2 regions of the Desulfofundulus sp. JL263-se genome follow, and region 2 is predicted to be linked to the other one. Evidence: predicted binding sites of a transcription regulator. Region 2 holds the regulator's gene; the other holds the start of a gene.
What was found. The regulator Rex, encoded in region 2, represses fermentation and respiration genes when NADH is low (regulators of the CRP and FNR family bind a similar motif). The targets are predictions, from matches to a motif close to ATTGTTAANNNNTTAACAAT.
Positions count from the first base shown of each region.

Region 1: a site for Rex is predicted at 4,395-4,414, ahead of gap (type I glyceraldehyde-3-phosphate dehydrogenase). Genes of this name have one in related genera too.

Region 1 is NZ_CM149993.1:699,798-715,671, forward strand. Features, by position in the region: gene mnmL (tRNA modification radical SAM protein MnmL/YtqA) at 1-771, opposite strand, end outside; gene ACX4JR_RS03570 (serine hydrolase) at 723-2,009, opposite strand; gene pdaA (delta-lactam-biosynthetic de-N-acetylase) at 2,114-3,031, opposite strand; gene gap (type I glyceraldehyde-3-phosphate dehydrogenase) at 3,124-4,212, opposite strand; gene ACX4JR_RS03585 (hypothetical protein) at 4,483-4,665, shown strand; gene ACX4JR_RS03590 (sodium:solute symporter family protein) at 4,672-6,150, shown strand; gene ACX4JR_RS03595 (AMP-binding enzyme) at 6,389-6,673, shown strand; gene ACX4JR_RS03600 (DUF6941 family protein) at 6,842-7,201, shown strand; gene ACX4JR_RS03605 (aldehyde ferredoxin oxidoreductase family protein) at 7,214-9,124, opposite strand; gene ACX4JR_RS03610 (4Fe-4S binding protein) at 9,121-9,381, opposite strand; gene ACX4JR_RS03615 (AzlD domain-containing protein) at 9,486-9,812, opposite strand; gene ACX4JR_RS03620 (AzlC family ABC transporter permease) at 9,788-10,459, opposite strand; gene ACX4JR_RS03625 (extracellular solute-binding protein) at 10,709-11,530, opposite strand; gene ACX4JR_RS03630 (PadR family transcriptional regulator) at 11,520-11,894, opposite strand; gene ACX4JR_RS03635 (Spy/CpxP family protein refolding chaperone) at 12,071-12,520, shown strand; gene ACX4JR_RS03640 (response regulator transcription factor) at 12,638-13,327, shown strand; gene ACX4JR_RS03645 (ATP-binding protein) at 13,327-15,090, shown strand; gene ACX4JR_RS03650 (nitroreductase family protein) at 15,159-15,677, shown strand.
Region 2 is NZ_CM149993.1:1,855,220-1,871,093, forward strand. Features, by position in the region: gene hemC (hydroxymethylbilane synthase) at 1-240, shown strand, start outside; gene cobA (uroporphyrinogen-III C-methyltransferase) at 233-1,756, shown strand; gene nirJ1 (putative heme d1 biosynthesis radical SAM protein NirJ1) at 1,803-2,978, shown strand; gene hemB (porphobilinogen synthase) at 2,994-3,980, shown strand; gene nirJ2 (putative heme d1 biosynthesis radical SAM protein NirJ2) at 4,081-5,073, shown strand; gene ahbA (siroheme decarboxylase subunit alpha) at 5,075-5,545, shown strand; gene ahbB (siroheme decarboxylase subunit beta) at 5,539-6,009, shown strand; gene hemL (glutamate-1-semialdehyde 2,1-aminomutase) at 6,032-7,354, shown strand; gene ACX4JR_RS09455 (NADH-quinone oxidoreductase subunit NuoE family protein) at 7,463-7,984, shown strand; gene ACX4JR_RS09460 (TM1266 family iron-only hydrogenase system putative regulator) at 8,173-8,424, shown strand; gene hydE ([FeFe] hydrogenase H-cluster radical SAM maturase HydE) at 8,495-9,562, shown strand; gene hydG ([FeFe] hydrogenase H-cluster radical SAM maturase HydG) at 9,555-10,967, shown strand; gene ACX4JR_RS09475 (redox-sensing transcriptional repressor Rex) at 11,264-11,905, shown strand; gene ACX4JR_RS09480 (TIGR00725 family protein) at 11,934-12,419, shown strand; gene ACX4JR_RS09485 (secondary thiamine-phosphate synthase enzyme YjbQ) at 12,423-12,824, shown strand; tRNA gene ACX4JR_RS09490 (tRNA-Pro) at 12,929-13,006, shown strand; tRNA gene ACX4JR_RS09495 (tRNA-Tyr) at 13,089-13,174, shown strand; tRNA gene ACX4JR_RS09500 (tRNA-Gln) at 13,180-13,254, shown strand; gene ACX4JR_RS09505 (4Fe-4S binding protein) at 13,618-13,851, shown strand; gene ACX4JR_RS09510 (ISLre2 family transposase) at 14,046-15,473, shown strand; gene ACX4JR_RS09515 (hypothetical protein) at 15,528-15,701, shown strand; tRNA gene ACX4JR_RS09520 (tRNA-Leu) at 15,818-15,874, shown strand, end outside.

The DNA.
Region 1 (15,874 bases), 1.2 Mb from region 2:
GTATTCCAGAAATGTTACTACTCTTTCGGCATATTCTTCAAGGGAGATGACTTCGAACTCGCCCTTTTCATACATATCTCCCAGTACCGTGTCCTTTACGACATAAAGGGAGTGCAGCTTAACGTAATCTATTTGCAGTGCCGATATAAGTTTGGCATTTTCTATAACATCGGTCATATTGTCCCAGGGCAAATTAAGGATTAAGTGGGTGCAAATTTCAAACCCGCGCTTTTTTATGCGGAGCACTGCATCCACAAATTCGGCCAGGGTATGGCCCCGGTTTACCCGGAGCAGAGTGTGATAATTAACGGTTTGCAGCCCCAGTTCAAGGTTAATGTCCAAGTGGCATTTTTCCTTTAGTTCATACAGGAAATCAAGGTACGGGCCGGAAATGCAGTCCGGCCGCGTGGAAATGGAAATGCCCACAATGTCCTCATCTTCCCCGGCTGCCCTCATGTTTTCCTTGAACTGGTCCAGGGGCAGGTAGGTATTGGTAAACGCCTGGAAATAAGCAATAAATTTTTTAGCTTTAAATCTTTTTTTAAAATAGGCCTTATTGGTGTCCAATTGTTCTTTTATCGCCATGGTGTTGGGCAGGGCATCGAAGCCGGAGCCCTCTTCGTCACAAAATATACAGCCGCCCCTGCCGAGGGTGCCGTCGCGGTTGGGGCATGTTCCGGGCAAATTAACCGGGAGCTTATAGACCTTAAACCCGAATTTCTTTACAAGATGTTCGGAGTAGGTTCTGTACCTGGCGTTTTTCTCCATAATAACACCTTCCAGGATTCTTTTCCGGAATGCCGGCAGCATTCTTTTACATCTACGGTAACGGTTTTGGTGGCATTGTTCCAATTGACAACAGCGCCCAGGGCTTCACTTATAAACCTTAGCGGAACCATTGTCCTGCCGTTTATTATTTTAGGAGGTGCGGCGAGGGATATTGTTATATTGTTAAGGCCGGCGCTGTAATCATCAATTTTAAGAAAAATTTTTCTGCCGGGTTTTGTTATGGTAATTGTCTTATTTAATCCATCCCACTGGACCCCGGCGCCTAGTGCTGTCGATACAGCCCTTAAGGGTACAAGAATGAAATTGTTTTCAAGGATTGGGGGTACATCGGCCTTCAGGGGGCTGCCGTTAATCAATAAACTAATTTTTACTAGTTTGCTTTGATAATTGTAAACCACCTTTGATATCTTCTGAATTACCTTAAAAGCCGTATTAATGCCGGGAGTATTTTTGCTAAAAATGGCAATAATATAAGGGTTTTCCGGATGCTCTACATACCCTACATCATTGTAGGTTCCAGTAGGTGGCCAGTTACCTATTTTATGGGCAATTTTTATATTTGGGGGTAACAATTTGGGTATTCTTTCATTATAAATAGTATTTTCCAAATAACCAATAATTTTATTTCCCAATTTAGGGTGTTCGGAGGTAAAGTCTAAAAGTTTAAGCATATAAAGGGCCATGTCCCGCGGGCAGGTGATGTTCTTGTTATCATTTACTATGGTGCCTCCTATGGAACGCATATAGTCTTTGACATTTGATCTGCCCAAATAGGATAACAGCATGTTAGTGGCTATATTATCGCTATATACAATGGAATATTTTGATAATGTTTCAATGCTAAAAACACTACCCGCCGGCTTATATTTCAGCAGGCCGGTCCCGTCTTCATAATGTTCCTTCCTGTAGACCAGCTTTATATTTGGGTCCACTTTGCCTTCTGCAATTTTTTCATAAAGATAAAGGTTAAGGGGTAATTTAAAAGTACTTGCCGCATGAAATGTCTCCAGGTGATTTATGCCTAAACTTTTTCCCGATTTGAGGTCAATCACAAATATTCCGTAAGTTCCCTTTTCTTTTTTAAGTATTTGGAGCAGTTGGTTTCTCAATTCTCTATATTCATATTCCGCTGCAGTTTCCCGGGAATTAACAGTGGCTGCGCTGGCTGCGGCTGTGATAAAAATAATTATTAAAACCATTATTTGTGAAATTCTTTTCATACAAATCCCCCGTATATTCTTTTATATCAGAAAAGAATAATCCTGCCCGAAAATAATAATTTTTAAGGAACCCCGGAAGGGGGTTCCTTGGGGGGTTGAGACCTTCAGTTCAGCTGGTCAAGGATTTTAAATGTATATCCCTGTTTTTTCAATTCCTTAATTATGCTGTCCAGTGCTTCCGCGTTGGACCTGGAAACTGCGTGTAACAAAATTATGGCGCCGTTATGAATATTATTTACCACGTAGTCATAAGCGGCTTTTTTGCCGGGCTGCTGGTCTACCAGCCAATCCCGGTAGGCCATGCTCCAAAAAATGGTGGTATAACCTTCCTCATGGGCCACATCTAATACCCGCTGGTTAAATTCCCCGCGGGGCGGGCGGAAAAAGCGCATCTTATAGCCAGTAAGTTGTTGTACCTGTTTTTCCACTGTTTTTAATTCTTTTCTAATTTCCTCATTGCTAATGACTGGCATGCTGGGGTGGGTATCGCTGTGGTTGCCTACAATATGTCCTTCGGCAACCATCCTTTTTACCAGATCCGGTTTTTTTTCTACGTAGCTCCCGGTAACAAAAAAGGCTGCTTTTACGTTATTGGTCTTTAAGGTATCCAAAATTTGAGGCGTATAGCCATTTTCATAACCTTCATCAAAGGTCAGGTAAATTTCCTTTTTGGTGGTGTCACCGAGAAAATAACCCCTGTTTTTGAGCATTTGCAGGTATTGGGGTTCCGTAGTAGGGGGGGCATGTCCATCACTTTTTTTGAAATACCAGCTATATACCTTATTATCAGCCGTACTTATCGGTTCGGCTGCCGATTGCAGGCTTTCAAGCCTTTCCCTTAACATTTGCTTTTCCTGTTCCAGCTTTTCGGTTTTTTGTTTATACTCTTCAATGCGGGTCTGTAATTGTTCTATTTCATCTACGTCTCCCGCTGCCGGGGAAATGTTAAAGAATTTTATTCCTATCAGGTAGAAGTTCACTGCCAGGGATAATGCCAAAAGCCATGGTAAAAGCTTGCGCAATTTAAATATTCCCCCTTGCCGGATATTTTGCACTACCGGGTTGTCTGGATTTTTATAGTTTTAACACCGGGGGTGATCCCCCGGTGTTTTTTTTAACGGGGAACGTATGCCGCTGTAACACTGCGGTAAATGTTATCCCTTTCTATTCCGGTCCAGGTTATTTTTGTAACCGTGCCCGTTTCCCGCTTGGCTATATACATTACCAGGTCAAGTACCCGGCATGAATAACCCCATTCATTATCGTACCAGGCCAGTATTTTAACCAGGTTGCCGTCTATTACCATGGTGGACATGGCATCTACAATGGAAGAGTGGGAGTCGCCGTAGAAATCCCTTGATACCAGCGGGGCGTCACTGTAGGCAAGGATACCCTTAAGCTCTCCTTCGGAAGCTTTTTTCAGTATTTCATTAACGTTTTCAGCCGATGTTTGTGTACGTACTAAAGCCACGAAATCCACTACCGATACAGTGGGTGTGGGAACACGTATGGCAAATCCATTTAATTTACCCTGTAATTCAGGGATGACCAGGCCCACCGCCTTGGCGGCGCCCGTTGTGGTAGGTATCATGGAAATGGCTGCCGCCCGGGCCCGCCGCAGGTCTTTATGGGGGAGGTCCAATATTTGCTGGTCGTTTGTGTAAGAGTGAACGGTGGTCATAACACCTTTTTCGATTCCCAGGGAATCATTAATTACTTTGACTATGGGTGCCAGGCAGTTGGTGGTACATGACGCATTGGATATCACATTATGTTTTTCGGGGTCGTAAACTTCATGGTTAACCCCCATGACAATGGTGGCGTCCACTTCCTTACCTGGGGCGCTGATGACCACTTTTTTAGCTCCGGCCTGCAGGTGCTTTGCGGCATCTTCTCCCCGGGTAAAGCGTCCTGTCGATTCTACAACTATGTCTACCCCCATGTCTTCCCACGGGAGTGCGGCAGGGTCCTTTTCGGCCAGGACTTTTATTTCTTTTCCGTTAACGGAAAATTTGCCCTCTTCTGCTCTTATGTCGGCGTTAAGTATCCCGTGTACCGAGTCGTACTTCAAAAGATGGGCCAGGGTTTTGGCATCTGTAAGATCGTTTACCGCCACTATGTCTACTTCAGGATTGTCCATGGCGGCGCGAAAGACATTGCGGCCTATGCGCCCAAAACCGTTAATACCGACTCTTACCGGCAAAGGAATCACTCCTTTCATTATGGAAAAGTGAAATTAAAAGGACCTCAAAATCTTTGTTTTACTAATAGTTTACCTTTTTTTTAACAAGGAATCCCCGTTAAAAGTATGAAAATTTGACATAAAAGTTCTTGAAGATATCTTGTTAAGGAAATGATAAAAAAATAATTTTATAAAATAAAGGAATTGATAAAATTTTATCGAAATGACCCTGTATTGTCACCTGTATATTCATGCCGGCGGAATTTGCAGGAATTACGGAGGTGGGCACAGGTGGAAAATCAACTTAAAGGTTGGGTTATTTGGTTTCTGATTCTGGTTTTATCGGCGGTTATCGTTCCTTATTATCTTTTGTCCGGCGTTACCAGAGTATATGGTTCCTTTCTTTACTGGGGGCTTTTTGCCATAGCGGCGATTATCAGTGTGGGGATTATTACCAGCAGGTGGAGGGATTAAGAGGGCATGAATCCAATTTACATTTATTTAGTAATAATTTTATATTTTATCATCGGAACTATCGTGGCGGTTTATGCCCGCCGGGGCATGGGGAAAGGCGTGTCCCATTTCTTTCTGGCCAACAGGGCAGTAAACGGGGTAGTTGCTGCTCTCACGTATAGCGCTACAACTTATAGCGCCTTTATGCTGGTGGGCCTGGCCGGATTTACTTACATCGGCGGGGTCGGGGCCTGGGGCTTTGAATTAATTTACCTGTCCGGCCTGGTACTGGTTGCTTTTTTTGGTCCGAGGTTCTGGCTGGCAGGTAAAAAGTATAATTATGTAACCCCGGCCGAACTTTTAGGGGATCGTTATCAAAGCAAGGCGCTGCAAGTAATTGCCGCAGTGGCCTCGATTATATTTTTAATTCCTTACAGTTCCGTGCAATTAATCGGTATAGGTACTTTGGTGGAAGGCATATCGGGAGGGGCGATTCCATTCATGGCCGGCCTGGCAATTGCTACTATTATTGCAGTTGTCTGGGCTTTCATGGGGGGAATGCGGGCCGTGGCATGGACGGATTCGCTCCAGGCCCTTATAATGATTGTGGTATCCACTCTTTCAGTAATCTTTGTAGTTTACCGCGGCTTTGGCGGGTTCGGCGGGCTTTTTGCGATCCTTGAATCTCAATATTCCCAGTGGCTGGCCGTCCCCGGGCCGGGATTTTTCAACTTGAAAGCATTCATCGGCCTCAGTTTGCCCTGGTTTTTCTTCAGCCTTTCCAATCCGCAGGTCAGCCAGCGCTTGTTTATACCGCGCTCGCTTACCCATATGAGAACCATGATTATGGTCTTTTTGGTTTTTGGTTTTATTTATACCCTTATTTCAATTCTGTGGGGATTTTCGGCGCGGGTATTAATTCCCAGCCTGCCTAAGGCTGATTTAGCCACTCCCGGTTTGCTGGCCATGGATATCGTTCCTGCCGGCATTGCTTTGATAGTTATGGTGGGGATTACGGCTGCCGCCATTTCCACCATTAATTCTATTATTTTGACACTATCCTCCATGATTTCCAGAGATGTTTTCAAACGCCTGAACCCGGATTTGGATGAAAGCAAGCAGCTTTATATTGGCAGAGTATTTGTGCTGTTATTTGCGGTGATAGCATTTCTTTTTGCTACCATGCGCTTGGGGCTGATTGCTGTTCTTTCGGTGGCCTCATCGGCCGGCCTGCTTGTAACCGTGCCGGCGTTAATTGGGGCGTTTTTCTGGAAAAGAGGTACGGCAGCAGCTGCCATTGCCAGTATACTGGGGGGCGGGCTGGTAGCCCTGTGGCTCCAGTTAAGTGGTGTTAAGCCGCTGGGGTGGTGGCCCGGTGTTTGGAGCGGCATTATTTCCACGGTACTTTTTATAACCGTCAGCTATTTTACCAAACCTCCCACGGAAAAAGCCGAAAAGTTTATAGGTTATATAAACAGCGCTTTGAAGGAGAAAAACGCCATCTAGAGGGAGGAACGGTGGTAGTAATTTTCCCGGCAGGAAAATTTTTCCTGCCGGGTGTTGATTGTGGAAAACGACTTAATGAAGAATTAGTTCCGTTCGGAGTATAAATATGACCGTTTAATATTAAATGTTTGCATTTTAGTTAAACATGTAATAAAATAAATGCTAAGAAAATTTAGAAAATTCTAATGATTATATACCTTTTTGCAATTGTTAAAAAATTTTGCGCGAGGTGTTACAAATGACTGCCAATGAAATTGTTCTTTATGTTAGAAAAATGGAAAAGGAAATTGTTAAACATCCTGAAGTGGAGGATGCCGTAGTGGTTGGCGACAGGCAACCGAGGGGCGGTTATGTTTTAAAGGCTTTTGTCGAACCGGCCAGCAATGATTCCGTTACAATAAATTCTATTAAAAAATATTGCCTCGCCCAGTTCGGTGCTTTTCCTGTAGAGGTTATTTTCAAGAAAATTCCCCGCACCCCGTCGGGGAAGGTTGCCCGGCAGCAATTATTGCAAATGGCGTAATCGAACTAAAAAAGTCTTTTTATAAACTCTGCCTTGAGCGGGCCCTGTGGAGGGGCCCGCTTTGTTTTTATAAAGAAAGTAGAGATAAGGAGGCATTGACGTATAATAGTCCCGGACAATAAAATCGAAGTGGGTGATATTATGCAGCCGCAGCTATGCTGTTTTATTATGTGTGACGATGTGCAAAGTATGAAGGGAAAGTATTCCCTGATAGGGATATTTTATCGTATTCACGCACAGAGTTTTCCTTGCATACATAATTGTAACCTGGTGGTTGGCTGGTACGGGGATGAGGGGCAGCACAGTTTCGGGATGCGTTTTGTTGATCCCGAGGGGCAGGAATTGCAAAACATGCCTCCTTACAGTTTCTCCTTGTCCCGGGAGCGGCCTTACTATAATGTCATAATTAAGGCCGGCTTGCCTTTGTGTAAAGAAGGAATTTATTGGTTTGAAGTATTTATCAATGGTGATGTATGCGGCCGCTTTCCCGTGCATGTGGGCCTGGCACCTGCTGGAAATACTCAATAATTTTAATTAATTTCACTTTATTCCCAGTTCCCTCAACTTATTTTCCAATGGGTGCCCCGTTTCGGTGTCCCAGCCCCTGGCCTCGTAATATTCCTTAAGGGCTTCCCTCACTTTTTCCCTGTCCAGTACTTTGCCGGAAGAAGAGGGTTCCCTGTAGAAGCGCTTGGGAAAATCAGAGTCTTCTGGCTTCTCCCCGTGGCGGATGTTAAAGAGTTTTTGCAGGTTCCAGATACGTTCTCCCGCCTTGATCATATCTCCCGGGTCAATGTCGATACCGGTAAGGGATGAGTAGAGCCGGGAAATCAAGGCGGGTCCCACAGTATGCAGTACCGGCGGGCGTATGCAAAGGCCCGCGGCATTATAAAGGGAAATTAAATCTTCCGACCACTTGCTCATTTTTGCTATGTTGACATCCCTGGTTTCGGGGTGGAATATCTCTTTTTTAAGGGCATCATCCATGTCCAGGCTTTCCAGCATTTCTGCCGGAAAGGAAAATTTTTCAGTGCGGTACGGTTCCGGGTTTTCGTTATAGCGCAGGTTTTCTACGGGATTCCTGGTCCGGAGGTGATCGCCGCCCCTGATGTTGGTGATATATCCCAGGGTCCAGGTAGACCAGCGTGCCCGCGGGTCAATTAAAAAGCATTCCAGGCCTTTTACGTGCATGGAATATTCCTTGCACCCGCCAATAATGGAGGCGGCGCGCCTGGTCCCCTCCGCTAAAATATTACCCAGGCCCTTGCGGTGTGCGATGTGGTCTATGAGCCGGAAGGTGGCTTCTTCGTCACCCCAGTTTAGCTCAAAACCCAGGTCGGATTTTTTAATAATTTGTCTCTGGTAAAGTTCCATGGCAAAGGCAACCGATGCCGCCGTGGTGACCATGTCCAGGCCGTAGCGCTGACAAACCTCGGTGAGTTTCGCTACCGCCGGGAGATTATTGATATCGCACCCGGCGCCAAAACCAATTACAGGTGTGACTTCCATATCCTTTAATTGTAATCCGGCGTAAGGACCGTCCTTTACTTCAACCCAGTGGGCACAGGCAATGGGGCAGGATATGCAGGCCACACCGCGGCTGGTATACTTGGAAAGTTGTTTGCGGCTGCGGGTTTCCACCCAGCCTTTTATGGTACCGGTTTGGTAGTTTCGCCCGGGCAGGGCCCCGAACTCCTGATAGGGCAGGGTGGCCAGCATGGTGCCGTATTTCCTGAAGGGGCCGAAGAAAGGCGAATTGTATATTACCCGGCGGGCTTCATTGACAGCCGGCAGAAAGTCTTTTTTGCAGGCCACTTTTACGGCACCTGTTCCCCGCACTGCAATGGCCTTCAGGTTTTTGGACCCCATAACGGCCCCAAGGCCCGTCCGGGCCCAGGCATCAAAGGGCCCGTTTTCTATGCTGGCGAAACGAACCAAATTTTCACCGGCCTGGCCTATACAGGCCACCTGTATTTCTTTATCCCGGTGTTTGCTGCGGATGGCACGGATGGTATCCCAGGCATCAAGACCCCAGAAGTCTTTTGCGGGAAAAATTTCTACGTTTTCATTGTTAATCCATATATAAACCGGCTCCCGGGATTTTCCTCTGATGATTATGCTGTCAAAGCCGGCGAACTTTAATTCGGCGCCCCAGTAGTTGCCGGAACTGGAGGTCCCGAACAGGCCTGTTGCCGGGGAAAGGGCGGATGCCTCCGTGCGGCATGCCGTGGGAATGTTGGTGCCGGAGAAAACTCCACTGCTGAAAATAAGAATATTTTCCGGGCTTAAAGGTTCGGTATCCGGAGGAATTTCATTATAAAGTATACGGGCATTAAACCCTACACCGCTTATATACCGGGCCTGCATGTCCCTGTCCAGGGGGTGTTTGGTGATTTTATGACTGCTTAGATCAACGTCGAGGATGCTCCCCGCGTAACCGTAAATTGTCATTGTTTCCCACCTTTCTCCGGGCAATGTTCGATTTCCACGATGCGCAGCGCCCCGGACGGGCATACTTTTGCACATTGTTTGCAATTGCGGCAGGTGGAAAGAAAGGAAAGCCGGAAGGTTCCTTCAAAATCGTTTTTGATGATGAGGACATGGGACTTGGTAAGGTCGAATTCACCGTAATTAAAAAAAGAACATGTAAGTGCACAGGTGGAACAGCCGGTACATTTTCCGGGGCTAATGGCAATTTCCCTAGCCATTGACATCACTCCGCATATCTATTTGGGTGAAATTTTCTTTATTTTTCGCCATTTTCCTGCCGTATGGCTGAATAAACTTTAAGCCCGCCGCAGGGCGGGCTTTATTAATTTAATTTCATAAAATTGATTAAAAATAGTGCAATTACTGCCGCTCCCAGGCTTAAGGGTATCTTTTTGGTAAAATAAGCTGTGGCTGCACCGGCCAGTACAACAACAATTTCACCCAAGTGCTGGGATGGAGCCAGTTTGGTTCCTTCGGTCAGGAGCGGGGGGACGACCATACTGGCGAAGATAACAATGGGCAGCAGCCGGAGCCATTCCTTTACCGGCGCCGGCAGTTTTTCCTCCTTGATTATAATAAAGGGAATAACTCTGGGCACAAAGGTAACAATGGCCATTCCGCCAATTATGAGCCAGATTTTTTCGCCCACATGTATACCCCCAATCCAATGAGAGACGAGGTAAGGCTGGCCACTAGCACTGCGGAGGAGCTGTATCCCCACAGGGTAAGGATAACCGCCGTCCCGGCTGCCAGCAGGGCGATAAGAATGTCCGTGCCTTTGGAAATTGACAGTACCACAATGGTAAGAAACAGGGCATATAGTACAGCTTCAATGCCAAAATCCTTCATGCCGGGAAAAACATTGCCAAGGAAGATTCCCACCATTGTGGAAAATTGCCACTGCAGGTACAGGGAGAAATTAACTCCCAGCACGTACCAGGAGGAAATCTTACCGGCTGAGGCGGCAATGCGCTGGGATGCCAGGGCAAATCCCTCGTCAGTCAGCAGGGCCCCGGTTAAAATGCGGTGCAGAAAGCTGCTTTTTGTGATTGCACCGGCAACGTAGGAACTCATGAGCACGTGGCGCAGGTTTATTATAAAGGTTCCAAAGACGATTGCTGCCGCGGTGGCCCCGGTATTGAGCAAAGTTAGGGCCAAAAACTGGCTTGCCCCAGCGAATACCAGGGTGGACATGCCGATGGCGGCCGTGGGGGAAAGGCCGCTGTCCAGTGCCATGGCGCCAAACAACATGCCTAGAGGGAGGAATTCAATGATAAAAAAAAGGGCGGATGCCATGCCCGTGACAAAATCTTTGAATATTGCACGGGGTTGGCTGCAAACGGAAAGCGACACTTGTTCACCAACTTTGTAATTTTAGTCATTTATACAATTAACCACTTCTCGGGACAAAAGTCAATGGGTAAGAGTTATATTCGGTGTCTCAAAATACGGGCCGTCCCTAATGTTATACATTGCCAGGTCCAGGACTATCACAATGCATACGAAGTAAAGAACTGAAATTACATTTTTTCTTTTTTTGCTTTCCTAGCAGGGAATTAAGCCGTTTTGTTCCAGTATTTCTTCTCCCCGCGGGCCCGTCAAAATATCAATAAATTCCTGGGCCAGTTCCTTTTGATTTGAATTCTTGGGAATTGCCACGGCAAATTCAATGGGAGCGCCTACAATTTCGGTGTCCAGGCCGGGGTAGCTGCCCTCAACAATAACCTTCGCCTGGGCGTAATAATCTGCTAAGCGGGGATCACTTAAATTAATTTCAGGTGGAAACTGTATATACTTGAGGTTTATCTGCTTGGTTACGGAAAGATACGCGAATCCGTAGTCAATTTTCCCTTGCAGCAGAGCCACTGCTAAATCAAAGGATTTTGGATATACGGTGCTCCAATTGTCTTCCAGTAATTTATACAGACCCGGCCGGTTGTAGAACTTCTCGGCCAGCTGCCACAGTATCAATGTCCGGTAGCCGCAGGGGTCAAGGTGATGGTCGGAGCGGCCGTACTTTAATTTGTCGTTGCCCAGTAAAACGTCCATCCAGTTTTCTTCATTGATCTTATCGCTGTCCACGGAAAACTCATCGAAGGCCAGCACCATCTGGTCGGTGGCAAAAACAAATGAAGTATCTACAAAGCGGGGAATTAAAATTTCATTAAACAATTTATAATCGGCCAGGGCAATGACATCCACGATTTTTCCCTCCGCCACCGCCCGGGCGCAGGCCCTGGAGCCGGCGTATTCCAATTCCACTTCCAGGTCGGGATATTTCTCTCTTAACACGTGAATGCACTCCTTCATGGGCTTGCGCAGGGCCCCGGCATGAAGCACTTTAAAGGAATTGAGATTACGTTTCATCCTTACCACCCCCCGGCTTAATAAGCTCCTTGTATAAAGCAAGGAAATATTCCAGCTGTTGTTTTTGCTGTTCGATTTTAAGGGCGGCCTGGCTGAGGGCCTCGATTCCCTTTTCCGTTATCTTATATAGCCTGCGGGCGGGCCCTGAATCCGAAGTTTGCCAGCTGGACTTCAGCAGCCCGTTTTTTTCCATGCGCCTCAGGTTTCTGTATATGGTTCCCGGCTCAACTTCTTCGGCGGGCTTTAGGTGGTTAAAATTTTGAATTAATTCGTAGCCGTGGGAAGGCTTTTTATAGACCAGTAAAAGCAAACCCGGCTGAATCATTTTATCCAGGGAAATATCTTCCCCGTTTTTAGCTGTCATGGTAAACCTCCCGGTAAATATATGCAATATGCACTTAGATAATTTGTAAATATATTACCAATTGCAAGATTAAATGTGCAACCTTAATTAATTCGGAATTTGTTCGGGATTTGTTCACAAAATGGTCAAAATTGGCGGGTAAAATAAAATCGAACGAAATGAGAGGAGGTGAACCGGTGAAGCGCAAATTATTACTGGTATCCATGGGCATGGTGCTGGCACTGCTTTTTGCCCAGGCTGCCTTTGCCTGGGGCGGCGGCCCGCGGTTTCTTTCCAGCGGCAGCTGGGTTAATATGGCCGACCGGTTGAATCTCACCGATGAGCAGGTGCAGAAGATACAGGACATTCAGAAAAAGGCTTTTACCAGCATGCAGGAGCAGCGCGCCAGGATGCAACAGTTAATGTTTGAGCTGCGCAGCCTGCAGTGGCAGCCGGGTGTTGACAGGGCCCAGGTTGAGGCCAAAATCAAAGAATTGAACGACCTGCGGCAGCAAATGTACGAGCAGCGCCAGCAGTACCGCAATGAAATAATGTCCCAGCTTACCAACGAGCAGCTGGCTGAAATGGTCAGGAGCGGCGGCTGCGGCTTCCGCGGCGGTTTCGGCTTCCGCGGGAGCTTTAAATAAAGATGTAAATGGCAGAAGGGGGAGGCCCGGCTCCCCCTTTTATTGTTATGCGCTTTTTGAGTTTTGGTGGTATACTTTTATAAAAATGTCCGGTATTTAAATGGGGGAATGTAACTCATGTCCGCCCGTACCATTCTGGTAGTTGAAGATGAAGAGCCGGTGCAGCAGCTGGTAAAACTTTATTTGGAAAAAGAGGGTTTTGTGGTGGATTTGGCCTCCGACGGGGAGGAGGCGGTTGAAAAGGCCAAAAGCATTCATCCCGATTTGATTTTACTGGATATTATGCTGCCCAAGATGGACGGCTGGGATGTTTGCAGGGAACTGAGGAAAACTATGTCTGTCCCCATTATTATGCTTACCGCCAGGGGGGACGAGTTTGATCGAGTACTGGGCCTGGAACTGGGCGCCGATGATTACATAGCAAAACCCTTCAGCCCCCGAGAGATGGTGGCCCGGGTCAAGGCTGTACTCCGCCGCGCGGTGCCGGGAAACTTTCATGACCCGCAGGTGCTGGATTTTAACGGGCTGCGCATTGACTACAGGAGCCGCCGGGTGGAGATTGACGGCAGGCCCGTGGAAATGCCCCCCAAGGAATTTGACCTTTTATGGTTCCTGGCCAGCCGTCCCGGGTGCGTTTATTCCAGGGAACAATTGTTAAACAATGTATGGGGCTATGACTATTTCGGCGATTCCCGCACGGTGGATACCCACATTAAACGTTTGCGGAAAAAATTGTCCCGGGTCGAGGGTATATGCCGGATAAAAACCGTATGGGGGTGCGGGTATAAGTTTGAGGTTGTGGAGTAATGTTTAAAAGCCTTTTCAGTAAATTAATGTCGTCATACCTGCTGGTTATAGTAAGCACACTGTTGGTTTTAGGTCTACTTATATCCCAGCTTTTTGCCGGCTACTACTATTCTTCCCGGGAAGAAGAATTGAAGAATAAGGGAATGGAAATGGCCGCCCTGATGGGCGAGTACCTGGAACGGGGGCAATCCGTGGAAGGGATTTTGGCTGGCATGGGGGGGCTGGTAAATGCGCAGGTATTTTGGGTGCGGCGGGAAGCACTGGATTTTGCCCGGGGCGGGAGGCCCGGAAGGCTTCGCCGGCTGTGGCTGGAACCTGCCGAAGTGGACAAAATTTTGCGCGGCAAGGTTATCACCCAAAAGGGGTTTATAACCAGGTTTGGTCAGGTGATGGTTACCGCAGCCGTGCCGGTGAAAGTTAACGGTGAAGTTGCCGGTGTCTTGCTTCTCTCCAGACCCCTTGCCGATATTGCCGATACGGTCAGTGCGGTGCGCAAGCTGATATTTATTGCCGCCCTCCCCACCACACTATTGGCCGTCGTCATCGGCTACTTTTTATCCCGCTCCATTTCCCGCCCGCTGCGGGATATGAGCGCCGCCAGCCGGGCCATGGCTGCGGGGGACTTTCGGCAGCGGGTCAATGTGAATTCGGAAGATGAAGTGGGACAATTGGCCCGGAATTTCAACTACCTGGCCGATGCCTTGAACAATACCATTAGCGACCTGTCGCGGGAAAAGGAAAAAATGGAGAATGTTTTGGCCAATATGGCGGAAGGAGTTATGGCCGTAGATTCGGAGCACCGCGTGATTGCTGTGAACCGGCAGGCCATTGAAAATTTCGGGCTGGATGAACATGATATTTTGAGCCGCCCGCTGGAGAAACTTTCCCTGCCCCGTGAACTGAAGAAACTGTTTGAGCAGGTGCTGCGCTCAGGGGAAACGGGAACCGTGGAAATAAATTTCAGCCAGAGAAAGATTTCTCTTCTTGCCCGTATATCACCCCTGCGGGAGCCCGGGGAGAATATTTTCGGGGCGGTGGGAGTCTTCCACGATATAAGCGAGCTGCGGCGGCTGGAACAAATGCGCCGGGACCTGGTGGCCAATGTTTCCCATGAATTAAGGACCCCCCTCACTTCCATCCAGGGCTTTGTGGAGGCCATGATGGACGGGACCATAGATAATGAAGAAGACCGGTTAACTTATCTCAATATCATTCACCGGGAAGCCGCACGCCTCAACCGGCTCATTCGCGACTTGCTGGACCTGGCCGCCATGGAATCCGGTAAAACCAATTGGAGCCTTCACTCCGTAAGCGTTGAAAAATTGGTAAACCGGGTTGTGGCCAAGCTGAAACCGCAGCTGGAGCGTCAGCAGGTTAAGGTTAAGAAGGAGATTCCCCCGGATTTACCTTTAATGCTGGCCAACGAGGACCGGGCGGAACAGGTTTTGCTGAATTTGCTCGGCAATGCCATTCAGTTCTCCCCGAAGGGAAAAACCGTGACCGTTGAGGCGCGGGCGGATCAAGGAGAGATTACCGTAAGTGTAAGGGATCAGGGACCCGGCATCCCGGAGGAGGAACTGCCGTATATTTGGGAGCGTTTCCACAGGGTGGATAAATCACGCTCCCGGGCCCTGGGCGGCACCGGCCTGGGCCTGGCCATTGCCAAACAAATTGTAGAGGCCCATGGCGGGAAGGTGAAAGTACAAAGCCAGGTGGGCCGGGGTTCTGTTTTCAGTTTTACCCTGCCTGTGGTGTCCCAATAGTTGAGGGGATTTGGGCAGAAATTTCTGGGTAACCTGATAAAAATTATAAAAAAGGGGGGTGTTTTAAAATGGAAGTCTTTGAAGCCATCAATGCCAGGACCTCGGTAAGAAAATTCAAGCCCGACCCTGTTCCCAAAGAGGACGTGGAAAAATTATTAAAGGCGGCCTTGCGGGCGCCAACTGCGGGAAATATCCAGCCCTGGTTTTTTTATGTAGTAACGAACAGCAAATTGAGAAACGCCCTGGCCGGGGCGGCACTGGGGCAGAAGTTCGTGGCCTCCGCCCCTGTGGTGATTGTTACGTGTGTCGAGCCCGAAGCCAGTGCAAAAACCTACGGTGACCGGGGAAGGAATTTGTATTGTTTGCAGGATACGGCGGCAGCGGTGGAAAATATGATGCTGGCGGCGGTTTCCCTGGGATTGGGAACTTGTTGGGTAGGCGCATTTAACGAAGGAAAAGTAGCGGAATTGCTCGATTTACCTGCAGGGCGCCGACCGGTGGCCCTGGTGCCCGTCGGTTACCCGGAAACAATAAATGGTCCTACTTCCCGCAGGCCTCTGGCTGAAGTGATGGAATACCGCGAGTAGGGGCAGCGGGTGCCGCTTCTATATCAATTCTATTGGGCACGAGTTAAAGCCGGTGAACATTTGTAGACATTTTTTAAAAAAATAAACAAGTCCCAAGAAATATTTGCATTGGGCAAGGAATCCAAATCATTAAAAAAACTTTAATACAGGATATTTCTATAATTTTCTGAATTTACGGGCACTAATTTTGCAAGAGG
Region 2 (15,874 bases):
AAAACACTGGAAGGCGGTTGCCAGATCCCCATTGGAGCATTGGGCAGTGTAAAGGGTAATACATTGAAACTAGAAGCAGTAGTGGCAAGTTTGGACGGCAGGGATTTGGTCCGCTCAAGAATTGAAGGCCCTGTACAGGATGCCCGGGCCCTGGGTAAACAACTGGCCCAAAAACTGCTCCGGATGGGTGCCGGAGATATTTTAGAAAAAACCAGACAGGAGAATGATATAAATGGCTAACGGAAAAGTATACCTGGTCGGTGCCGGCCCGGGAGACCCCGGTTTAATAACCGTAAAGGGCCTGGAATGCATAAGACAAGCCAACGTAGTAGTCTATGACCGCCTTGTGGATCCCAGGTTGCTTCAAAACTGCCGCAACGATGCGGAAAAGATCTACGTGGGCAAGAGCCCCGACCGGCACACCCTCAATCAGGATGAAATCAACCGCCTGCTGGTGGATAAAGCTAGAGAGGGTAAAATTGTAGCTCGCCTAAAAGGAGGAGACCCCTTTGTATTTGGGAGGGGGGGAGAAGAAGCTGAAATACTGGCCGAGAATGAAATTCCCTTCGAAATTGTTCCGGGTATAACATCGGCCATAGCTGTACCTGCCTACGCAGGCATCCCCGTTACCCACCGGGACTATACCTCCACCATGGCCATTATTACCGGCAATGAGGACCCGAACAAGGAAGATTCCAACATCAACTGGGAGCACATTGCTACAGGGACGGGAACACTGGTTTTCTTGATGGGCATGGGCAATCTCCCCAAAATCACAAAGAAATTAATTGCCCACGGGCGCTCCCCTTTAACACCGGTAGCGCTCATCCAATGGGGAACCCGCCCGGAACAAAGAATACTTACAGGCACCCTGGAAAATATTGCAACCCGGGCCAGGAAGGCCAATTTTAAAAATCCCACCGTCATAGTAGTGGGTGAAGTGGTTAAACTAAGAGAAAAATTGGCCTGGGTTGAAAAAAAACCATTGTTCGGCAAAAGGGTTGTAGTTACCCGGTCCAGGGAACAGGCCAGTTTCCTTTCCAAGCAAATTTCCCTTTTAGGCGGGGAGCCCATAGAATTTCCCACCATTAAAATTGTTCCCCCGGAAAATTTCGCTCCCCTGGATGAAGCAATTAAAAACATAGCTTCCTTTAACTGGCTTATTTTTACCAGCGTAAACGGGGTAAAGTTTTTCTTCCGGCGATTACATCAATTAAAGAGGGATATCCGGGACTTAAAAGGTGTGAACCTCTGTGCCATAGGACCCAAAACACGAAACTTTCTCGAAAGTTATGGCCTGCAGGTTGATTATGTCCCGTCAGAATATAAGGCTGAAGAAATAGCGGCAGGACTTCGCGAAAGGCTTAAGCCCGGGGACCATGTATTATTGCCCAGGGCGGATATTGCACGGAAAGTTCTCCCCGAAACCTTGCAAGAACTGGGAGTAAAGGTAAGGGAAGTTATTGCATATAAAACAGTAACCGGAAATGAAAATTCAGAAAATATTATAAAGTTGCTTCAATCAAATAAAGTGGATATTGTAACCTTTACCAGCTCATCCACGGTTCGCAATTTTGTTTCCATGTTACAGGTTCCCAACCTGCAAGAATTAATGAAAAATGTCATTGTGGCCTGTATCGGCCCCATTACGGCCCAAACAGCAAGGGAAACAGGATTACAGGTTTCAGTTCAAGCAAGTGAATATACCATTGAAGGACTGCTAAAAGCGATTATAGACTACTTAAAATTTAATTAAATACTGCATGTTACAATATTTAAAAAAGATAAGGATTTGATAGGAAATGATCAGTATTAGCAAATTGTTATGCGGTAATGAATATTTCGGGGATTCATTAAGATATCATAAAACTTCGCGGCATCAAAAGCACGGGACTTCCCACGGGCACGGCCCGGTAGTGGTATGGAACATCACCCGGACCTGCAACTTAAGGTGCAGGCATTGTTATTCCGATTCCGATTCCAGCACCCGGGAAAACGAACTTACCACGCGGGAAGCCCTTTCCCTCATTGATGACCTGGCGGAATTTAACGTTCCCGTGATATTGTTTTCAGGGGGAGAGCCCCTCATGCACCCGGATTTTTTTAAATTAGTTAATCATGCCAGGAAAAGAAATATAAGGGTTACCATATCAACTAATGGTACCCTTATAACCCGTGAAGTAGCTAGAGACCTGAAAAAAGCAGGGGTTTCTTATGTGGGTATCAGCATTGATGGAATAGGAGAAAGTAACGACCGCTTCAGGGGTAAAAAAGGGGCCTTTGAATCCGCCTTGAGAGGAATCAGACATTGCAAGGAGCAACAGCAAAAAGTCGGCCTGCGCTTTACCATCAACAGGCACAATTACCGGGAACTCCAGGATATTTTTAAGTTAGTGGTAGAAGAAGACATTCCCAGGGTATGCTTTTATCACCTGGTATATACCGGCAGGGGCAATAAAATGATCGAAGAAGATATTTCCCATCAAGAAACCCGCAATGCACTTGACTTTATCATAGATAGTACGGCTGAGCTCCACCGGAAAGGCGTGGATAAAGAAGTTCTTACGGTGGACAATCACGCTGACGGAGTATACCTTTATCTCAGGTTGCTGCGCGAAAAGCCGGCCAGGGCAGAAAAAGTACTGGAATTATTGCGGTTGAACGGTGGAAATCGGAGCGGAATAGCCATAGCCCAGGTAGACTGGCAGGGCAACGTCCACCCCGACCAATTCACCCAAAACCATACCGTGGGCAATATTACGCGGGAAAGTTTCTCCCAAATTTGGGGTAACCCTGTTCACCCGGTATTAAAAGGTTTAAGGGACCGGAAACCGCTATTGAAGGGGCGTTGCAGCCAGTGCCGTTGGCTGGATATTTGTAACGGTAACTTCAGGGCCCGGGCTGAAGCCGTTTATGGTGATTTTTGGGCACCAGACCCGGCCTGTTACCTTACAGACCAAGAAATAGGAATAGCTTAACAGGGGTGTAATTATATGACCTTTCCGACAGCCCGTTTAAGACGCCTTCGTTCCACTGCAACTCTGCGTAGACTAGTACGGGAAAATTACTTAACCGTCAATGATTTGATATTACCCGTTTTTGTAACCCACGGCCGGCAAATAAAAAAAGCCGTCAGTGCCATGCCCGGTGTATATAATTATTCCATAGATGTATTAATAGAAGAGCTCAAGCAAGTAATCGAGTTAGGCATACCAGGTATTATACTCTTCGGCATTCCCGAAAAAAAAGATGCCGTGGGATCAGAAGGGTATGCTGAAGACGGTATAATTCAAAAAGCAGTTAAAGCAATTAAAAATACCTATCCGGATCTGCTGGTAATTACTGACGTTTGCTTATGTGAATATACAGATCACGGACATTGCGGGCTGGTAGAAGACGGCAAGGTTTTAAACGACCCCACGCTGGGCCTCCTTTGCAAGTGCGCAGTTTCCCATGCCCGTAGCGGCGCCGACATGGTTGCCCCTTCGGATATGATGGACGGGAGGGTGGCTGCCATCCGACAGGCCCTCGACAGTGCAGGCTTTACAGAAGTCCCCATAATGGCTTATTCAGCCAAGTTTGCCTCTGCATTTTACGGCCCTTTCAGGGAAGCAGCCGGTTCGGCACCTCAATTCGGGGACCGCAAATCCTATCAAATGGACCCGCCGAATGCAAGGGAGGCACTAAGGGAAGTGGAGCTGGATATTGAAGAAGGGGCGGATATTGTTATGGTCAAGCCCGCACTGGCATACATGGATATCATTAGAAAAGTCAAGGATACCTTTAACCACCCTGTGGCAGCTTATAACGTAAGTGGTGAATACTCCATGGTCAAGGCAGCAGCCGCCCAAGGCTGGATAGATGAAAAAAGTGTGGTTATGGAATACCTTACCGGGCTGAAAAGGGCAGGCGCGGATATAATTCTTACCTACCACGCGGTGGACGTAGCCCGGTGGTTGAGGAAAGACATGGCTTCATGAACCCCGCCGGCACGAAGCATACGAGCGTAGAGGAGCACCAACCATAACTGACGAGCTATCTTCAGGACAGCAAATTTATTTATGGAAGGGACTTGATGCCATGCTGGTATCTTGGAACACAACCAATGCCTGCAACCTGTATTGCCAGCACTGCTACCGCGATGCCGGAACCAGTGTGAAAAACGAACTTAATACAGAAGAAGCAACGGCCCTGATCGACGAAATAGCCAAAGCCGGATTTAAAATAATGATCTTCAGCGGCGGAGAGCCCCTTATGCGCCCTGATATTTACCAATTAATTGCTCACGCCGCACAAAAAGGACTGCGGCCAGTTTTGGGAACAAACGGCACCCTTATTACCCCCGCGGTGGCCCGAAAACTCAAAGAAGCAGGTACCGCTGCCGTAGGTATAAGCCTGGACAGCATTGACGCATCCAGGCATGATCAGTTTCGGGCTGTTTCCGGTGCCTGGCAAAAGGCCGTAGATGGCATGAGGACCTGTAAAAGGGAAGGTTTGCCTTTTCAAATTCATACAACGGTAGTGGAATGGAACTACGATGAAATAGAAGAAATAACTGATTTTGCCGTTTCCGTAGGGGCGCGGGGTCATCATATCTTTTTCCTGGTTCCCACGGGCCGAGCGGTTGATATAGAAAAGGAAAGCCTCAGGGCCACACAATACGAAAATTTAATCCGGCGATTATTGAAAATACAACAACAAGTTGATATAGAAGTTAAACCAACCTGTGCTCCACAATTTATGCGTATTGCTGAACAGATGGGCCTGAAATTACGCTTCAGCCGGGGGTGTTTGGCCGGCATTTCCTATTGCATTATAAGTCCCACCGGAAACGTTCAGCCCTGCGCTTACCTGGACATTCCCGTAGGAAATGTACGTATCACACCTTTCAGTGAAATCTGGAAAAGTAACGAGGTATTTAACAAGTTGCGTTCCATGGAATACGGTGGACAATGCGGCACTTGTCGCTATAAAAAAGTATGCGGCGGATGCAGGGCAAGGGCTTATTATTATCACCAAGACTTCATGGCAGAAGAACCCTGGTGTCTTTATCACGGAAGAAAGGGATATTGAAATGAACTTGGACAAGCTGGATAAGAAACTATTAAACCTAATCCAAACAAATTTTCCCATAGTACCGGAACCTTATAAAGAATTGGCCCGAAAAATGGGTACAACGGAAGAAGAAATAATAAACAGGCTGCGGGCCCTTCAAAAATCTGGAATTATCCGCAGGTTAGGTGGAATATTCGATTCCCGTAAAGTAGGGTATACGGGAACGCTATGCGCAATAAAGGTTCCTCCGGAAAAAATTGAGGCCGTAGCCGAAGTTATAAATCAATATCCAGGCGTTACACATAATTATCTACGCAATCACGAATACAACATGTGGTTTACCCTCTTGGCTGAGTCTACCGAAAAAATTGAGGAAATAATCACCGAAATACAGGAAAAGACAGGGATAAGGGAAATACTGAACCTCCCTGCCAGTCGTATATTTAAAATCAGGGTAAATTTTGAACTATCGGAGAGAGGAAAATGTTAAGTAAACAGGAAAAACAAATAATTAAAGAACTACAAAAGGATTTGCCTTTGGTAAGCAGGCCCTTTAAGGAAGTAGCCAACAGACTGGGTATGAAAGAATCACAGTTGCTCGATAAAATAAAAGAGTTTAAAGAAAGGGGCATCCTGCGCAGGTTCGGGGCCGCAGTCAGGCACCAAAATTTGGGCTATGTAGCGAACGCCATGGTTGTCTGGGAAATACCTGACGATCAAGTCGCCCGGGCAGGAGAGGCCATGGCCCGGTTCCCTGAAGTTACCCATTGCTACCAGCGTCCCACCCACCCCCACTGGCCTTATAACTTATTTACGGTGGTCCACGGCAGAACCGATGAGGAATGTAAAGAAAAAGCCGAGCATATAGCCCGGGAAACCGGGTATCACAAATATAAACTATTATTCAGCACCCGGGAATTAAAAAAAAGTAGTATGAAATATTTCGAAGATTAAAATTCTAAGTAGGAGTGGTAAAGTGTATCAAAATTTTACCAAATCAAAGAAGCTTTTTGCAGAAGCTAAAAAAGTAATCCCCGGGGGCGTAAATAGCCCCGTTCGCGCCTTTAAATCCATTACCGATATGGATCCCCTTTTTATCGACCGGGGAGAAGGGGCAATGATCTACGATGTAGACGGTAACGGCTACGTGGATTACGTTGGCTCCTGGGGCCCCCTTATTTTAGGACACCGGCACCCGGAAGTAGTAGAAGCCCTCTCCAAGTGCCTGGAAAAGGGGACAAGCTTCGGGGCTCCCACCGAACTGGAAACGGAACTGGCCCGGGAAATTATAAATGCCGTTCCCTCCATAGAAATGGTCCGCCTGGTCAATTCAGGTACAGAAGCCACCATGAGTGCCTTGCGCCTGGCCCGGGGATATACGGGGAGAAATAAAATCCTCAAGTTCGAAGGATGTTACCACGGACATGCCGATTTCCTGTTAATCAAGGCTGGTTCCGGCGCCCTTACCACCGGAGTACCTACCAGTCCCGGCGTCCCCCCCTCTACAGCGGAAAATACCATAAATGCACCTTTCAACGACATAGAAACTTGTAAAAAAATTTTCGAAATGGAAGGGCCGGATATTGCAGCGGTAATTGTTGAGCCCGTAGCGGGAAACATGGGCGTCGTGCCACCGAAGCCGGGATTTCTAGAAGGCCTTCGTAAACTTACCCAACAATATGGCACACTTTTAATTTTCGACGAAGTAATGACCGGATTTCGCATTTCATATGGAGGGGCCCAGGAATTATACGGAGTTGAGCCCGATTTAACATGCCTCGGTAAAATAATTGGCGGAGGCTTACCTGTGGGCGCTTACGGAGGCAAAAAGGCCATCATGGAACACATATCTCCTGCGGGCCCCGTTTACCAGGCCGGGACATTGTCCGGGAACCCCCTGGCAGTTACAGCGGGACTAGCTACCCTCAAAGTTTTAAAACGGGAAGGTATTTACCGCCAGCTGGAAGAAAAATCGGCCCGGTTGGCCCAAGGGCTGAAAGAAGCAGCCCGGGAGGCCGGTTATCCAGTCACCGTTAACCGGGTGGGCTCTATGTTGTGCACTTTCTTTACCAAGCAACCGGTTACAGACTATACCACAGCCTGCTCGTCTGACACCGAAGCTTTTTCCACCTTTTTCAAAGCCATGCTCCAGCAGGGAATCTACCTGGCACCTTCCCAGTTTGAAGCAGCTTTTGTATCGCTGGCACACACTGATGAACATATAGAAAAAACAATTGATGCTGCTAAAAACGCATTAAAAAATTTAAGACAATTTTTACAAAAAAGCAAAAAATTATAGAAAAAAGTTATTTACTTGTCAATCTGTTTAACTTTCAGATATAATAACTTTAACGGGCCTCATTTTTTGATAATCTTTTACCTACCGTAACAGGTAGGGGGGGATACCATGGAAAAAGATAAAAAAATATACAATTGTCCCCAGAATATTACAAATAATAAATTCATACCAGTTGATGTCGTTATCCAAAAACACAAAAACCAACCGGACGCTTTAATTCAAGTGCTGCAGGAGGTATACTCCCTGCTCGGTCGCCTACCCGGTGATGTACTCGATCACATTGCGGCTGGATTGAAAATACCAATAGATGACATACGAACTTTAGTTTCCGTTTTCCCGGAGCTAAAAAATAAAAACGGCAACGGACAAGATATTTATGGCCGGCATAAAATATGTGTTTGTAAAGGAACATCGTGCTATATCAGAGGTTCCAACGAAATATTAGAAAGGATAAGTAAGGAATTAAATGTAGAGCCGGGAGGTACAACCTCTGACGGGCAGTTCTCTGTGGAAGTAGTTCGGTGCATAGGTGCGTGCGCCCTTGGTCCGGTTATTACCGTGGACGATGCAGTGCACCCGAGAATCAAGCCGGAAAAGATTTCTGAAATACTGGATAAGTATTGTGAATAATTATTTAATATCCTGACACTACGGTGTGCAGCCGGGTGAAGGGAGAAAAAATTTCATAATGACTCCCTGCGAAAAAAGGATTACCCGATTTCTAGGGGAGGCATTAATCGGCGGGAAAATAGGAAGGCCTGCTTTTTTCGCATGGGAAAAAGCAGGCTTTCTTTATTAACAATCAAGGAGGTGCAACTATGCCCCAGCGGATTGGAGTAATTGGAATAGTAGTGGAAGATCGTAAAAAAAGCGCAGGCTTAATTAATCAAATTTTAGGAGAATATGCGGATATAATTGTGGGCAGAATGGGCATCCCGTACCGGGAAAGAAATATATCGGTCATCTCCTTAATCATTGACGGAGACACCGATAAAATAGGTGCCCTTACCGGGAAACTCGGTAATATTAAAGGAGTACGGGTTAAATCAGCCTTAATTTCCAAGGACTGAAACAAAAAATTTATAAAAGGCAGCGGGCCTTAAAGGTTTCGAAAATGTAAATATAGTGAGGGAATTTTAAATGCGCAAAAGCTTTAAATCGGCCTTAGAAAGGGCATGCCTGGGAAAACCCCTATCCCGGGAAGAATTGGTTACACTTCTTGAAATTCAAGATAAAGAAGAAAGGAATGCCCTTTTTTCACGGGCAGACCAAATCCGCCGGCGATATGTGGGCGACGAGGTTCATTTCCGGGGTATTGTGGAGTTTTCCAACCACTGTATTAGAAACTGCCACTATTGCGGTTTACGCCGGGATAACAGACAACTTAAAAGATATAGGATGACACCGGAAGAAATTATTAATACTTGTAAGACAGCCGTAGCATCCGGTTTTAAAACCATAGTACTGCAGTCGGGGGAAGATCCTAATTATTCAGCTGAAACACTGGCTGATTTAATACATTATATAAAATCAAAACACCAAATTGCGGTAACTCTTTCATTAGGAGAAAAGCCCCAAAATTTTTATCGCCTTTTAAAGGATGCAGGTGCGGACAGGTACTTACTTAAACATGAAACAGCAGACCCTGAGCTGTTTTTCCGCCTGCGGCCCGGAACTAATTTATCACAGCGCCTAGAATGCTTGAAATCTTTAAAAAAATTAGGATACCAGGTGGGGTCCGGCAACATTGTTGGGCTGCCCGGGCAAAGTATCAATATCCTGGCTGAAGACATATTGCTCATGCAAGAACTAGAGGTGGATATGGCAGGCATAGGTCCCTTTATTCCCAGCGAAAACACTCCCCTGGCCCGATGCGCACAGGGTGATTTATTCCTTACATTAAAAGTCCTGGCGGTAACCCGTTTGGCCCTTCCCTGGGCTAACTTACCGGCCACCACTGCCGTGGGTACCATACATCCCCAGGGCAGGAAGCTGGCCCTTGAATGCGGTGCCAATGTAATTATGCCCAACGTTACCCCCCCGGAATTCAAAAAACATTATAGAATTTACCCAGGAAAAGAAAATTTTTCCGGAAATACCATTGAGAAATTAAAAAAACTGGTACACTCTCTGGGTAGAAGAATTTCCGATAGTAAAGGAGATGTTGTCCCTAAATTGTTGAGAAAGGAGAGTTTTAACAATGTGTAATTATAAGGCGGACTTTATTAATGATGAAAAAATTAACGGCATATTGGAAGACGCATCCACTGCCTCCAAAGATGAGGTAAAGGAAATCATTTACAAAGCCGGTGAAGCCCGCGGGCTTACCCCCCGGGAGGTGGCGGTTCTGTTACACATTGAAAATCCGGATATGTTGGACCTTATCTATGAAAAAGCAGCGGAAGTTAAAGAAAAGATTTACGGCAAGCGCCTGGTTTTATTTGCCCCCCTTTACCTGAGCAATTACTGTATCAACAACTGCGTCTATTGTGGATATAAGAGAACTAATAAAATAGAAAGACGCCGTCTTACCATGGAAGAGATCAGGGAAGAAGTTACCATTTTGGAATCAATGGGTCATAAGCGCCTAGCCATAGAATGCGGGGAACATCCCCGGAAATGCCCCATTGATTATGTTCTGGATGCAATTAGAACTATTTATAAAGTCAAGGAACAAAACGGAAGCATTCGCAGGGTAAACGTGAATATTGCAGCCACTACCACGGAAGAATACAAACTTTTAAAGGAAGCCGGTATAGGTACCTATATCCTGTTTCAGGAAACATACCACCGTGATACCTACGCAAAAATGCATCCTGCCGGGCCCAAAAAGGATTACGACTGGCACACTACAGCCATGGACAGGGCAATGAAAGCGGGAATAGACGATGTCGGACTGGGTGTGCTCTTCGGCCTTTATGACTATAAATTTGAAGTCGTGGCCCTGCTTATGCATGCCCTATATTTGGAAGAAACATTCGGGATTGGGCCCCATACCATTTCCGTTCCCCGACTTCGCCCTGCCAAGGGAACTGATTTAAAACAATTTCCCCACTTAGTGTCTGATAAGGAATTTAAAAAACTGGTGGCCACTATCAGGCTGGCCGTTCCCTATACAGGAATTATTTTATCTACCCGGGAAAAACCAGAATTTAGGGATCAATTATTATCTGTAGGCGTTTCCCAAATTAGTGCAGGCTCGTGCACCGGAGTAGGTGGATATAAGCGCGAAAAGGAAAATCAAAACTTTAAAGTGGGGGATAATACGGCTCAATTTGAAGTTGAAGATCACAGAAGTCCTGATGAGGTGTTAAGAAGTATATGCTTATCCGGGTACCTGCCCAGTTTTTGCACCGCCTGTTACCGCAAGGGACGTACTGGAGACCGGTTTATGTCTCTGGCGAAAACCGGTAAAATTCAAAATGTTTGCCAACCTAATGCCATTTTAACTTTTAAAGAATTTCTCATGGATTATGCTTCCGAGGAAACCAGAAAAATTGGTGAGCAGACTATTGAAAAAAATCTTTCCTTAATTGACAGCCCGGAAATTCTTGAAGCTACCAGAGAACGACTCCTTCGAATAGAAAACGGTGAAAGGGATCTTTATTTCTAAAAGTTGTTTTCACTTGGCCGGTGCTCGTAAACGTCCATGCCATTGACACCAGCGGCAAGGTATGAAGTACCTGAGCGCAGCAGGGAGCACCGGCCATAATAATAATGACCTTGTCTAATTTTATTGACAGATCTAATTTTATTGACAGATAAATAGAATAATGATATAAGTATTTAAGGTATGTGAATTTCATAACTTATTCATGTAAATCATAAATTCAAATATTGCCGTTTCAGTTTTTAAGTTAAAATTTTCACTAAAAGTTTGCATTGGGAAGCTCAAAGGAGGCGAACTTGGTGAAAACGCTAAGGGTTCCGGAAGCCACGGTAACCCGGCTGTCTATATATTCGCGCTATTTAGAACGCCTGGATAAAAACGGGGTTACCACGGTTTCTTCCGGAGAAATTGCAGAAGGTGTAGGAGTCAGCCCGGCTCAAGTAAGAAAGGATTTAGCTTACTTCGGAGAATTCGGCACCCGCGGTGTCGGTTATAATGTAAAAGATTTAATGAAGTATACTCTTAAGATATTGGGATTGGACCAGCCCTGGTCCCTGGTTCTTGTAGGAGCAGGGAATTTGGGTTTTGCACTATGCACATATAAAGGTTTTAATGCACGAGGCTTTACCATTAAAGCGGTTTTTGATAACGACCCCACTAAAATTGGTAAGCGAATAGGAGATCTTGAAGTTCTCCCCATGGAGCAGTTTAAAGAAAAGGTAAAAGAACATAAAGCACGAATAGGTATTATCGCGGTACCCCCTAAGGCTGCCCAAGAAGTAGCCGATCTAATGGTTGATGCAGGGTTGGAGGCCATATTAAATTTTGCACCGGTAGCATTAAACATTCCCAGTCATGTGGAAATTCGAAATGTAGATCTTTCTGTTAAATTAGAAATACTTACTTTTAATTTGGGATTTCATTCTACACAGAACCGTTAACCTCGTGAAGTATTTCTAACCCTGGAGAGTGATTATTATTTGCTACATTGGAGTAATAGGTGCTGCCCAATGCAGTGAAGAAATTAAAAACCTGGCCATACAAGTGGGTGAAGAACTAGCCAAGAAAAAGGTAACAATCCTGTGTGGGGGGCGGGGCGGCGTAATGGAAGGTGTGGCCATGGGTGCCGCCAAGTATAATGGAATCGTAGTAGGAATATTACCCGGTGTCAGCCGTCAAGAGGGAAATACACACCTAACCATAGCCCTGGCCACTGGCCTGGGTGAAGCGCGAAACGCAATAATTGCCCGGGCAGCCGACGCGTTAATCGCCATTTCCGGCGGAGCAGGAACCCTATCAGAAATCGGCCTGGCTCTTAAAATGGGAAAAACCGTTATCGGCCTGCACACCTGGGAAATAAAACCCCCCGTTCCTAGAAAATACCGCTTTATTAATGTTACCTCCCCATATGAAGCTGTACGTCTTGCTCTTGAAGCTTCACGGCAAAGGAGTTAAAAAATGAAACCAATTACCTTAAATATTATTACTAATAAGCGTATACAGTTTGTTGATATTACCCGGGACATTAATAAAGTCATAACTGAAACAGGTATAAAAGGAGGAATTTGTTACCTTTACGTACCCCATACCACGGCTGCCATTACCATCAATGAAAGTGCAGACCCCACTGTCCAGCTGGATATCCTGAACTGGCTGAATAAAATAGTACCTTTTAAAGATAATTACGAGCATATGGAAGGCAATTCCGACGCCCATATAAAAGCATCCCTTATTGGAGCCAGTTGTAACATATTTATAAACGAAGGAAAGCTTTTACTTGGCACATGGCAGGGTGTGTTTTTCTGTGAATTTGATGGACCTAGAAAAAGAAAGGTATATTTAAAAATAATTTCCGGTTAATATAAAAGGGATTTCCCATTATGTAAACTCATTACCTGTAACTTACCTTGACATTTGACATCCTTAGATATTTTAGGTATAATGTAGTTCGGTCTCATGAGGAACGGGATGTAGCGCAGTTTGGTCAGCGCGCTTGCCTTGGGAGCAAGAGGCCGGGGGTTCAAATCCCTCCATCCCGACCATGAAAACTAGGTGGTCCCCTGGGCAAAGTGGTCCAAAGATACTAAGTGTTCAAATCCCAGCGGAATCACCATCCATATAGAGGGAGGGGTGCCCGAGCGGCCAAAGGGAGCAGACTGTAAATCTGCCGGCTGTTGCCTTCGTAGGTTCGAATCCTGCCCCCTCCACCAAACGCTGGGGTGTAGCCAAGCGGTAAGGCAGCGGGCTTTGGACCCGTCATGCGTTGGTTCGAATCCAGCCACCCCAGCCAAAACCCCCATGGAGTTAAATTTCCATGGGGGTTTTAAAATATATAAAATTATGTACTTAACATCAAGTACTTGGCCGGTTGATACCGGTTAATCTTTGACTCCTTTTAATTCTTCCGGCCCGCCCCATATTCCATATATTCCTGTATCCTGTAAAGGAAGTACACTGCCTATCATAATTCTTTATTACACCTTGAATCCTTTTAACCATACTTATTTCCCCCTTTTTTCATTAATTTAATATTATTTTATCTTATATAAAGATAATTATTTTTTAAAAAATAATGAACTTTTGTCAGGAGGATTTAAAGTTCAACCGTAGAAATTATTAGATAATTATTTCAATTTAAAGGAGGCGTTTCGCTTTGGCCGAGAATAAAAAAAAGAAAATACCCAAGTTTAACTTTGTAATTGACCCTGTGCTATGCATGGCTTGTGCCGCTTGCGAGCTTGAATGCCGTGACGATGCCATTTATATCGATGACAACATCAACTACGCCATCAATCTTAATAATTGTAAGCGCTGCGGTCGTTGTTACCGGGCCTGTCCATCCGGGGCAATATCCCGTATACCCAACCCCGAATACAAAGCAAGCTAGAGTTATTACCAAATAGCTTATTTTTACTTCCGGGTATATCCCGGAAGCTTTATTTTACCATGTTTTTATTGTTGAAGATAACTTTGGCCGTGTAAAATTTCAGTAGGCACCAGAAGGAAATCAACCTCCTAGAAATAGAAATGAGACCTCACCCCAAAAACACTCCAACGGAAATTAAAGGAGGGCGAGGTCTCATGTTAAATATTCGCCACATAGTGGGGGCAGTCCTTCTATTCGGTTCTGGCCTAACTAAATTAATTGGCGAGTGCAAAGACTTTTATGAGCTTGAAAAAGGCATCCATGAGCTGTGCCAGGCAGTCTGCAACCAAATTTTCACCTGGGCCCTGGAACAGATCGATACCCGCCTGATGAATGAACGTGACCGGAGCACCTGGGAAGTGGTCGGCTTTCGGGCTAAAACAGCAGTAAGCACCTTTGGGGAATTTCTCTTCAAAAGGCGCCTGTACAGGAACAAAAAAACCGGGGAAACCAAATTCTTTTTAGACGAGCTGCTGGGCTGGCCAGCCCGGGCCAAGATCACCCCCCGTTTAAAAGAACTGGCCGTCAAACTAAGCACCGAACTTTCCTTTGCCCGTGCCGCCGAGATCTTAAACCACCTTGTTTCCGGCCTAAGTCCCATGACCGTCTGGCAGGCTACCCAAGAAGTGGGAGAAGTCTTGCAGCAAGAAGGAGAAGAAAAAAGGGCAGCGGTTTTTGAAAAGGGCGAAGCTCCCGGCGGGAAAGAGGTAACCCCGGAGCTGTGTATCGAAGCCGACGGAGTGATAATCCGCCTGCAGAAGACAAAAGAGAAAAGAGGAGAAATTAAGCATATGGTCGTCTACGAAGGGAAGGAACAAATTGGCCAAGGTCGCTTCGCCCTGAAAAACAAGCTTGTTTTAAGCAGCCTAAATGACGGTAAGGCAGCCTGGGAAGAAAACTATGCCGTAGCCGGGGGAAAATGGGACCTGAGCCAAACCGAAAGGATCTTCATCGGCGGCGACGGGGCAGACTGGTCCAAGCAGGGAATTGATTACTTTCCCGGCGCTGTGTATCGCTTAGACCCATACCACCTGAGCAGGCATTTAACCGAGGCCCTCTGGTACGACGAAGAAACCTACCGGAAGGTGGCCCTGGCCATTTCCCAGGGTAACTGGGAGGAGACCCAAAGAGTTCTTACGGAAGCAGCAAAAAACACCAGGGGCAACCGGAAGAAGAGGATCACCAAACTTCTGCATTATCTTGAGGAAAACTGGGCGGGGATCGCTGCCTCGCCGGGAGCAAAACGTTTGGGCACCATTGAAGGGCAGATTCAACACAACGTGGCCCGGCGGATGAAACGCCTGGGAGCCAGGTGGACAATCCCTGGAGGAGACCGGATGGCCCGTGTTTTGGCCGCTAAGGCAAACGGGGAGCTTGGCAATTATACTTTGCGCTGGCCGGTGAAACACCGGAAATTGAGAGAAATTGCGCAGTTAAAGCCAGTCGAAAAACAAAAAACAGAGGATGTGGAAAAATGGCTGCAGGCGTCTGTTCCGGCTTTAAAGGGTCCTTTTGCTGACCGGCTGTGGATTAAGTATGTTTTACGTGAACTTAGCCGTCCCAGCTTTTCTGCTCTTTTGTAAAAGCATGTTCCTTGGAGAGCCTTTGAGGTTTTCAGGCGGCGCCGGAGGGTAGCCTTGACAGCCGGGGTCCCCGCATGTGATAAAATGTACAAGCCGGCGGGGTATGCTAAAGTATGCAGCATGTTCCCCGGAGCCGCCCCGTCGGTACTGAAACTATATCACATGCGGGGTGGCTGTCAAGGCCGCCGCCGTAAAACTAATGTTTTAAGCGGTGAGGTCTCATGTTAAAAGATACCTACTGAATCTTGACACGGACAGATAACTTTAAGGCTATTGACAAATAGTTTAATATATGCTAGCATGTTTATTGTCGCTGGGCGGTATTATAAACAAATAAGTTACATGCGGCAGTGGCGGAATTGGCAGACGCGTAAGATTCAGGATCTTATGGGCGTCACGCT